Regions from separate parts of the Streptomyces sp. NPDC051963 genome, predicted to be linked through region 3. Evidence: riboswitches for the same ligand, from Rfam matches in the RefSeq annotation. Region 3 holds a riboswitch; each other region holds the start of a gene.

Region 1 (3,234 bases), on a different contig from region 3:
CCGCCCCGGCCAGCAGGTCGTCGCCGTAGAGGTGCTCCTGGGCGCGCCGTTGGACGCCGAACCGGCCGGCCTCGACGGCGTCGCCACGATCATGGCGCGGGCCTTCTCCGAAGGCACCGACAAGCTCTCCGCCGAGGAGTTCGCCGCCGAGCTGGAGCGCTGCGGTGCCACGCTCGACGCGCACGCCGACCACCCCGGCGTCCGGGTGAGCCTCGAGGTCCCGGTCTCGCGTCTGCCCAAGGCGCTCGGGCTGCTCGCCGACGCCCTCAGGGCGCCCGCTTTCGCGGACAGCGAGGTCGAGCGGCTGGTCCGCAACCGCCTCGACGAGATCCCGCACGAGCTGGCCAACCCCTCCCGCAGGGCCGCCAAGGAGCTCTCCAAGGAGCTGTTCCCGGCGGACTCGCGCATGTCGCGCCCGCGCCAGGGCACCGAGGACACGGTCGCGGCCATCGACTCCGCGGCCGTCCGTGCCTTCTACGAGAAGCACGTCCGTCCCGCCACGGCCACCGCCGTGGTCGTCGGCGACCTCACCGGCATCGACCTGGACGCGCTGCTCGGCGAGACGATCGGCTCCTGGACGGGCTCGCCCGCGCAGCCGCGCCCGGTGCCTCCGGTGACCGCCGACGACACCGGCCGGGTCGTCATCGTGGACCGCCCCGGCGCCGTCCAGACGCAGCTGCTCATCGGCCGGGTCGGTCCCGACCGGCACGATCGCGTGTGGCCCGCGCAGGTGCTCGGCACGTACTGCCTCGGCGGCACCCTCACCTCCCGGCTGGACCGCGTCCTGCGCGAGGAGAAGGGCTACACCTACGGAGTGCGGGCGTTCGGACAGGTGCTGCGGTCCGCCCCGGACGGCTCGGGCGCCGGGATGCTCGCCATCAGCGGCTCCGTCGACACCCCGAACACCGGCCCCGCACTCCAGGACCTGTGGACGGTGCTGCGCACGCTCGCCGCGGACGGGCTCACCGACGCCGAGCGCGATGTCGCCGTACAGAACCTCGTCGGGGTGGCGCCGCTGAAGTACGAGACCGCTGCCGCCGTGGCCGGCACGCTCGCCGACCAGGTGGAGCAGTACCTGCCGGACGACTATCAGGCCACGCTCTACCGCGAGCTCGCCGCGACCGGCACCGTCGAGGCCACCGCGGCTGCCGTACGAGCCTTCCCCGTGGACCGTCTGGTGACGGTTCTCGTGGGCGACGCGGCGCAGATCAAGGAGCCGGTCGAGGCCCTCGGCATCGGCCAAGTCACCGTCGTGTCCGCCGAGTAGAGGCGAACGTTCGGGCACGCGCGTGTGGAGCCCTGGTGACGGAAGCGTCACCAGGGCTCCTTTATGTCCGAATTACGGGAGAGGTTGCCTGTCTGGCCTGTGGCATGCGCTACAAAAGCCGTGATCCGTTTGGGGATTGAAAGATGTCCCGTTTAGCGTCTTCCGGGCTGTCCGTCAGGCAGTGCGCCGCATCCGCGGCACCGGACAGCCATCGCCGAGTCCCCAGACGGCGCGAGCCAGGGGAGCCGGGGACCCACATACGTAGTCCCTGGGGTGAATCGGACGCCCGCGCGTGCAGCGAGGGGGTCCGTAGGAGACCTTCCTGCTCCGAACCCGTCAGCTAACCCGGTAGGCGAGAAGGAAGGAAAGGACCAGCCACCACATGGCGTTCACCTGCGCCACCGGGAAGCACCGCCGTCCCAGCCGGATCCAGCGCACCACCGCCCGCGCGGCGGGCGTCGCGGCCCTCACCACCACCGGCGTCATCGGCACCCTGGCAGCACCCGCGCTCGCGGCCGAGTCCGCCGCCGAGACGACCGGCCTGATCCCGGTCATCAGCATCGCCGACTCCGCCGACCCGATCGCGGAGCAGGCCGCCGCGCAGAAGGAGGCCGCCGAGGAGGCCGCAGCCGAGAAGAGGGCCGAGGCTGCCGCCAAGAAGGCCGCCGCGGAGAAGGCGAAGAAGGCCCGCGAGGCCAAGGAGCGTGCCGCCCGCGAGGCCGAGCGCAAGCGCCTCAACAGCTATGTGGCACCGATCACCGGCTCGTACGTCTCCACCGGCTACCAGACCGGCGGCTCCCTGTGGTCCTCCGGCAGCCACACCGGCGTCGACTTCCACGCCGCGAGCGGCACCTCCGTCCACGCGGTCGGCCGCGGCACCGTCGTCGAGGCGGGCTGGGGCGGCTCGTACGGCAACGAGGTCGTGATCAAGATGAACGACGGCACGTACACCCAGTACGGCCACCTGTCGTCCATCGGCGTCTCGGTGGGCCAGAGCGTCACCCCCGGTCAGCAGATAGCCCTCTCCGGCGCGACCGGCAACGTCACCGGACCGCACCTGCACTTCGAGGCCCGTACGACCGCGGAGTACGGCTCCGACATCGACCCCGTCGCCTACCTGCGCTCGCACGGCGTGGGCGTCTGACGACCGACCCACCGATCGCTCCGCGTCCCGAGGCCCCGGCTCCCGAGCCGGGGTTTCGGCGTTTCACACGCCCGGTTGTCCAAAAAATATCCATGGATTCCGGCCCGCCATCGGAAATTCCGGCTCATTGCAATAGAGTCACGGAACACACGTCAATCATCGACGTTTCACGGGGATTAAGGCGGAGGTCGGTCATGCGTATTCCGGCGCACTCGGTATGCACGGCGATCCGGGACGACATCGTCGCCGGTGTCTACGAGCGCGGCGGCAGGCTCACCGAGGAACTCCTCGCCCGCCGCTACGGCGTCTCGCGCGTCCCCGTCCGTGAGGCCCTGCGCACGCTGGAGGCCGAGGGCTTCGTGGTCACCCGGCGGCACGCGGGCGCGTGCGTCGCCGAACCGACCGAGCAGGAGGCCGCCGACCTGCTGGAGATGCGGATGCTCCTGGAGCCGCTCGGCGCGTCCAGGGCCGCCCAGCGGCGCACCGAGGCCCACCTCAAGGTGCTGCGGGGCCTGGTCAGGCTGGGCCAGGAGCGGGCCAGGCGCGGCAACAGCGAGGATCTGCGCTCCCTGGGGGGCTGGTTCCACGAGACGCTCGCCCAGGCCTCCGGCAGCCCCGCGCTGACCTCGATGCTGACCCAGCTGCGGCACAAGATCGCCTGGATGTACGCGGTGGAGGCGCCGGCCAACCCCGCGGAGTCCTGGGCGGAGCACGGCGCGATCGTCGACGCGGTGGCGCGCGGTGACGGCGAGCGCGCCCGGGCGATCACCGCCCTGCACACCGAGCGCGCGGGCGCCGCGCATCGACTGCGGTTCAACGGCGG
Region 2 (3,234 bases), on a different contig from region 3:
CGCGGTTGGAGCCGAGGTTCGGGGCGAAGCCGCCCTCGTCGCCGAGACCGGTGGCCAGGCCCTTGCTCTTCAGGACCTTCTTGAGGGTGTGGTAGACCTCGGTGCCCCAGCGCAGCGCCTCGGAGAAGGACTCCGCGCCGATCGGGGCGATCATGAACTCCTGGATGTCCACGTTGGAGTCGGCGTGCGAGCCGCCGTTCAGGATGTTCATCATCGGCACCGGCAGCAGGTGCGCGTTCGGGCCGCCCAGGTAGCGGAAGAGCGGGAGGTCGCTGGCCTCGGAGGCGGCGTGGGCGACGGCGAGGGAGACGCCGAGGATGGCGTTGGCGCCGAGCGAGCCCTTGTTGTCGGTGGCGTCCAGGTCGAACATCGCCTGGTCGATCAGGCGCTGCTCGGTGGCGTCGTAGCCGACCAGCTCCGGGCCGATCTGCTCGATGACCGCGAGGACGGCCTTCTCCACACCCTTGCCCTGGTAGCGGTTCGGGTCGCCGTCGCGGAGCTCGATGGCCTCGAAGGCACCGGTGGACGCACCGGACGGAACGGCGGCACGACCCGTGCTGCCGTCGTCGAGGCCGACCTCGACCTCGACGGTGGGGTTGCCTCGCGAGTCGAGGATTTCCCGGGCTACGACGACGTCGATGGACGGCACGAGCATCTCCTTCTTGGGATGTGACGCGGGTACACCGGGCCGGGCCCGGCGGGCGCAGCGCCGTGGCGGCTCTGCGAGATGAGCCTAACCGGCTCCGGGCGATCGGCCACCGGGTCACCCACCCGTTGGACAGAACCGAGAGTAAATTGTTTCTGAACGGAACAAAAAGTTGCGCGCAAGGCGACACAAAAAAGCCCCGCCCCGGTGCGTACGGGGGAAGACGCACCGGAGCGGGGAGCCCGTGGGGGACGGGGGTGACCCTCACGAGGCCTCCACTATGAAAGCCACGGATATGAGGGCTCTGTGGTTCAACCGTGTTCCTGCTGCGAACCTCGGATCACTTCAGGTGCAGCTGCTGACCCGGGTAGATGAGGTCGGCGTCCTTGACGATGTCCTTGTTCAGCTGGAACAGCTTGTCCCAGCCACCCTTGACGTCGTGCTCCTCGGCGATCGTGCTGAGGGTGTCGCCCTTGACGACCTTGTACTCGCCGTCGCCCTTCTTGACCTTCTCGCCGGTCGGCGTGGTGACGGTCTTCTTGGCGGCGGGGCGCTCGGTCGAACGGGAGGCGCTCTGCTCCTCGGTCGAACGGGTGCTGGTGCTGCTGTCGCTCGAAGAGCTGGAGCTGCTGGAGCTGCTGGAACCGCTGTCGGAGCCGGAGCCGCCGGTGTACGCGGTGCCCGACAGGCCGGTGCCGCAGTTCGGCCAGGCGCCCTTGCCCTGGGCCGCGAGGACCTTCTCGGCTATCTCGATCTGCTGGGCCTTGGAGGCCTGGTCGGCGGAGCCCGCGTACTGAGTGCCGCCGTACGCGGCCCACGTGGAGGCGGAGAACTGAAGGCCGCCGTAGTAGCCGTTGCCGGTGTTGATGGACCAGTTGCCGCCGGCCTCGCACTGGGCGACGGTGTCCCACTCGGAGGCGGTGGCGGCGGAGGCGTTGCCGGCCGCCATCAGCGGGGCGGCGACAGCGGCGCCGGTGACACCGGCGATGGCGATGGCGCGAGTGGCCTTGGACGGGCGACGGTGCTTGCCCTTGCCGGAAAACAGCATGGTTGATCCCCTCACCGACGCCTGCGAGGTGAGCTGTCGGGTTCGGGCCGGTTGAGTTGCCCGGCCATGTCTCGTACGAGGCTTTCGTCCCGTACGGGGCACGGCTTCACCCCAAGCCGCACACGGTCAACTGACCGGCACGGCGCTTACCTTGGGTCCCCCGCTCCTGCCTACGGCGCTGTCAAGCGACGACTGTTCCCGTGCGGCCACTGGCAGGATTCGGCGTTGCGGCAGCCGGGGCTCGTGTTGGCGAGCGGTGATGACCGTAGACACGCGATCCGCCGAATTTCAAAGACGATCAGGGCTTCTGAGACTCATCCCACACTTTCACCAAACCGGACATTCAGCCCGAAGCGGGGCCCAACTACCGCTGGTTTTCGCCCGTTTCGGCACCGAGTTCGAGGGTCTGACCGGGGATGATGAGGTTCGGGTCGGCGCCGACGGTTCCCTTGTTCTCGGCGTAGAGCTCACGCCATCCGCCGTTCACGTCAAGGGAGTCGGCGATGGCGCAGAGAGTGTCGCCGGTGCGGACGGTGTAGGAGTCGTCCGCGGTGGCGCGTGCGTCGCCGTCGCTGCGGGAGGCGTGGCGGCCGGAGGAGTCGGTACGGTCGCCTGCCGCACCCTCGTCCGCGCTGTCGCCGCGATGCTTGCCGGTGCCGGTGTCCGCGAGATACGAAGAGCCGACGTTCTGGCCTGACTTGTCCGAATCGTCTTCCTGGCTGGAACCTGTGGACGGACTGTCGGATTCCTGCGAGGGGCTTGCGTCGGATTCGGGGGATGTGTCGGACTTGGCGGAGTTGTCCGTGTCGCCCGACGGCCCATCGGCCGAGGAGGACGGAGAGGAAGGGGAGGACGGCGACGGGGAAGCCGAGGGGGACGACTCGGAAGTTGAGGGCGACGAGGATGATTCGGGCGAGTCGGACAGGCCCGAGGAGCCGGAGGAAGTGTCGGACGAGGTGGACTCGTCGGCCGACGCCTCGCCCGCCAGACCCGTGTCGACACCCGCCGAACGGGAGTCCTCACCGAGGCCGTAGAGCAGACCGCAGGTGGGCCACGCGCCGGCGCCCTGGTCCGCGAGCACCTTCTCCGCGACGGCTATCTGCTGGGAGCGGCTGGCCTGGTCGGCGCTCGGGGCGTAGTCGAGGCCGCCGTACTCCTCCCAGTCCTCCTGCGCCAACTGGAGGCCGCCGTAGAACCCGTTGCCGTTGTTGGCGCTCCAGGCGCCTCCGCTTTCACACTCCGCGACCTTGTCCCAGGTGCTGCCGTCGGCCGCGCTCGCGCCACTCGCACCGAGGAGCGGGATGGCGATGGCGGAGCCGGTCACTCCGGCCGCGACGAGGAGGGCCGGAGCCTGACGGGGGCGACGGTGACGACCGTTCCCGGAGAGCATGCGGGGGCCTTTCGCGAGACAGCAGTGACCGGCGCGGCGGGTGAGACACAGCGTCGCGCTGATCCGTGAACGTATAGGCAGCACATCACTTGTCACAAGTTAATGCCGCGTAGATCACGTGAAGATCACAGAATTGAAGGCGTGTCACCT
Region 3 (3,234 bases):
TACCGCGGGACCGTGCTGCATGGGCTCCTCCTTACTCCTTCCGTGCCGTCCAAATACGCTCTGCCGTCGCAGAGTTCACCGCTTCGAGCGACAGATATATGCATATCTTGGTGGATCGCACCCGTGACCGGTCCGGTGATGGCAGTCTGGCGACGAAGCACCAGTCCGGGACCGTACTCGAACCCTCCGATCCGTGTCGGACTGCGGTCCCGTCGGAAAGGGACGACGTCGCCATGGCAGACCATCTGGAAGCATCCGTCACTCTGCCGAGCGATCCCGCTTCGGTCTCCGCGGCTCGCACCTATGTGGTCGGCACCCTGGTGGAGTGGGGACTGCCCGCCGACACGGAACTGGCCGACACGGTCCGCCTCATCGTCTCCGAACTCGCCACCAACGCCGTACAGCACACTTTCGGGCAGTCACCCACCTTCACGGTGGACATCGACCTCGACCGTGACGAACAACTGCACATCGGCGTGACCGACAGTCACCCGCGGCTTCCCAAGCGGCTGCCCGCGGCAGTGCAGCAGGACAACGGCCGCGGCCTGGTCATCATCCGCTGGCTGACCGCCGAATGCGGCGGCAAACTGAGAATCCGGCCCACTCGCGAGGGCGGCAAGACCGTCTCCATCGAACTGCCCTGGACGGTCCCGGCGCGGCCGGTGAGCACGGCGGTTCAGCAGGAACCTTAGGAATCAAGCCCGGACGCGGTGGCGGCGCGTCAGGGCGCCGCCACCGCGTCGCTCAGGTCACTTGACCCGGCCGTACCAGACGCTCTTGGTCCAGATCTTCGACAGTCTTACGACGTCCCCGGTCTTCGGGGAGTGCCAGATCTTTCCCTTCCCGGCGTAGATGCCGACGTGGTAGACGTTCGAGCCCGAGTGGAAGAACACCAGGTCTCCGGCCTTGCGGCTCTTGCCGGAGATGTGGCGCGTCTTGTTGTACTGCTGAGCCGCCGTACGCGGCAGGCTCTTGCCCGCCTTCTTGTACGAGTACAGCGTCAGCCCCGAGCAGTCGAACCGGCGCGGTCCGGTGGCGCCGTACTTGTACGGCGCGCCCTTCTTGGAGGCCGCGACCTGGAGCGCCTTCGTCGCCGGAGTGGCGGCCTCGGCCTCGGAGACGAGGCCCGGCGCCACGATGGAGCCGCCCACGGCGGCGAGGGTGAGAGCCGATGCCGTGCCGGCTCGGGCCATCAGCGACGGGACACGATTGAGCGCAGTCATGCGCAACCCTTCGTCAGCCGCCTGTGAAGGATGACCTGTCGGATTCGGGCTGGCGAAGTTGCCCGGCCGCTGACGCGGCTTCACCCCAAGGGCTGCTCGGCGCGGTCATGGCGTGACCGTTCCGGCGACCCGTCGTGCTCGGGTCCTCCACTCCTGCCGATCCACTCCTGTCGACCGGTCATCCGGGCGGCGGCAGGACTCGGCGTCCGCCCGGATCGCCCCGCCGCTCTGGCGGGGTCTTGTCGTCAGACAGGGATCTTCACGCACGGATGAACGAAAGACCCAATGGAATCGGGTATTTGTGGGGTTACTCACCACTCACCCGTTCGGGTGGACACCCCTCTGTTCGAGCGAGTGTCGAGGGCCTCGCTGACCCCCCGACCAGCACGGAAGGGTCTCAACCGCCTTCGAGATACGCGTGTTGCGCAAGCTCTGCGGTCCCAAAAAATGACAAACGTCTACTCCGAACAGGGGTACGCCATTTGGTCCGTTTCAGCGCCGGTCCGGACGTCTCGCCGTCGTGGCGGATATCCGGACCGGAGGTGGAGTGCGTCAACTGTCGGAGCGCGGCGGAACGATGACACGCGCCGTCCGGCGCTCGCCGTCCAGAACGCGCATCGCCCGCGTGAGCGTAGGGGCGTGCAACTCCGTCTCGCCCCGCTGGTGCATCAGCGCCAGCGCGTCGCGCAGTTCGCTCGCCTTGGACACCAACGCCTGGGCGGCGCGCAGTCCGCGGTACGTGTCCCCGTGGTGGGCCGGGTTGATCCGGCCGAGCAGGTCGACCACATCGAGATAACGGTCGATCAACTCGCCCTCGGCGCACGTGAGGGCGGGCAGCGGCGGAAGCTCGGGTGGGAGCACCGGCGTGTCACTTCCCGGTGGGCGGGGCGATGGTGGACCTGCGGCTGGGGATGATCCGGTCCACCAGCCCGTAGTCCAGGGCCTCCTGGGCGGTGAGGATCTTGTCCCGCTCGATGTCCGCGCTCACCTGGTCGTGCGTGCGTCCGGTGTGCCGTACGAGCATCTCCTCCAGGCGGACGCGCACCCGCATCAACTCCTCGGCGTGGATGGCGAGATCGCTGGCCTGCCCCTGGATCGGCTCCGGCAGCGCCGGCTGATGGATCACCATGCGAGCGCCCGGCAGCGCGAACCGCTTGCCCGCCGTGCCCGCGGCCAGCAGCACGGCGGCGGACGAGCCCGCCTGGCCCAGGCAGATGGTCTCCACGTCGCAGGTGATGAACCGCATCGTGTCGTAGATCGCCGACATCGCGCTGAAGGAGCCGCCGGGGGAGTTGATGTAGAGCGAGATGTCCCGGTCCGGGTCCTGGTACTCGAGGTGCATGAACTGCGCCATGACGTCGTTCGCCGAGGTGTCGTCGACCGGCGTACCGAGGAAGACGATCCGCTCCTCCAGCAGCTTCGAGTAGGGATCCATCGTCTTCTGCCCGAAGCTGGTGCGCTCCGTGAATTCGGGCAGGACGTAGCGGGCGGACGGTCGGTTCATGGCGAACCCCTCCTCGACAGTGCTGTCTCTGTAGAAAATGTACAGGACGTACAGAGTGAAGGGTGAGGGGGTTCGCTCAGCGCGGACGCCGTGATGTCGGGCGAGGTGGTCAGCGGCCTTCTGGTGGCTGGTGCAGCCCGAAGGCCGACCCCTGGTCGTCCCGGCACAGCTTGAACCGGCCGAAGCGGGCCTCCGAGTCGGGGTCCTCCGCGCCGAGTTCCTCGGTCGTGCCGCCCAGTTCGAGGACCTTCGCGACGGCGGCGTCCAGGTCGTCGACCCGGAAGAACAGGTAAGGGGAGGCGCCCGCGTCGCCGCCGTGCAGCCCGCCGGGCACACCCGGGGTGCCGATGGAGAAGCCGCTTCCGGAGGGGCCGGGTTCGAGATCCCAGTCGAACAGGGTGCCGTAGAAGGCGCGCCCTCGCTCCGGGTCGGCCACGCCCAGCTCGAAGAAGGACGGCTCGCCTGCCATGGGAGGCCTCCTGCGGTCGGCGATGCGGAGTCCCTGCG

What was found. Region 3 has a riboswitch for cyclic di-AMP ahead of ACIHFB_RS05545 (C40 family peptidase). Riboswitches for the same ligand answer to the same signal wherever they lie in the genome.
Positions count from the first base shown of each region.
Region 1: another riboswitch for cyclic di-AMP. It lies ahead of ACIHFB_RS20165 (M23 family metallopeptidase); the one in region 3 lies ahead of ACIHFB_RS05545 (C40 family peptidase).
Region 2: another riboswitch for cyclic di-AMP. It lies ahead of ACIHFB_RS33930 (transglycosylase family protein); the one in region 3 lies ahead of ACIHFB_RS05545 (C40 family peptidase).

Region 1 covers NZ_JBIUCC010000004.1:783,176-786,409, reverse strand. The annotation lists gene ACIHFB_RS20170 (pitrilysin family protein) at 1-1,267, shown strand, start outside; cyclic di-AMP (ydaO/yuaA leader) riboswitch at 1,470-1,636, shown strand; gene ACIHFB_RS20165 (M23 family metallopeptidase) at 1,650-2,411, shown strand; gene ACIHFB_RS20160 (GntR family transcriptional regulator) at 2,606-3,234, shown strand, end outside.
Region 2 covers NZ_JBIUCC010000008.1:543,515-546,748, reverse strand. The annotation lists gene eno (phosphopyruvate hydratase) at 1-655, opposite strand, end outside; gene ACIHFB_RS33930 (transglycosylase family protein) at 987-1,694, opposite strand; cyclic di-AMP (ydaO/yuaA leader) riboswitch at 1,698-1,882, opposite strand; gene ACIHFB_RS33925 (transglycosylase family protein) at 2,059-3,084, opposite strand; gene ACIHFB_RS33920 (cytochrome P450) at 3,229-3,234, opposite strand, start outside.
Region 3 covers NZ_JBIUCC010000001.1:1,299,432-1,302,665, reverse strand. The annotation lists gene ACIHFB_RS05555 (helix-turn-helix domain-containing protein) at 1-21, opposite strand, end outside; gene ACIHFB_RS05550 (ATP-binding protein) at 234-692, shown strand; gene ACIHFB_RS05545 (C40 family peptidase) at 750-1,223, opposite strand; cyclic di-AMP (ydaO/yuaA leader) riboswitch at 1,227-1,438, opposite strand; gene ACIHFB_RS05540 (hypothetical protein) at 1,776-2,084, opposite strand; gene ACIHFB_RS05535 (ATP-dependent Clp protease proteolytic subunit) at 2,092-2,727, opposite strand; gene ACIHFB_RS05530 (VOC family protein) at 2,837-3,196, opposite strand.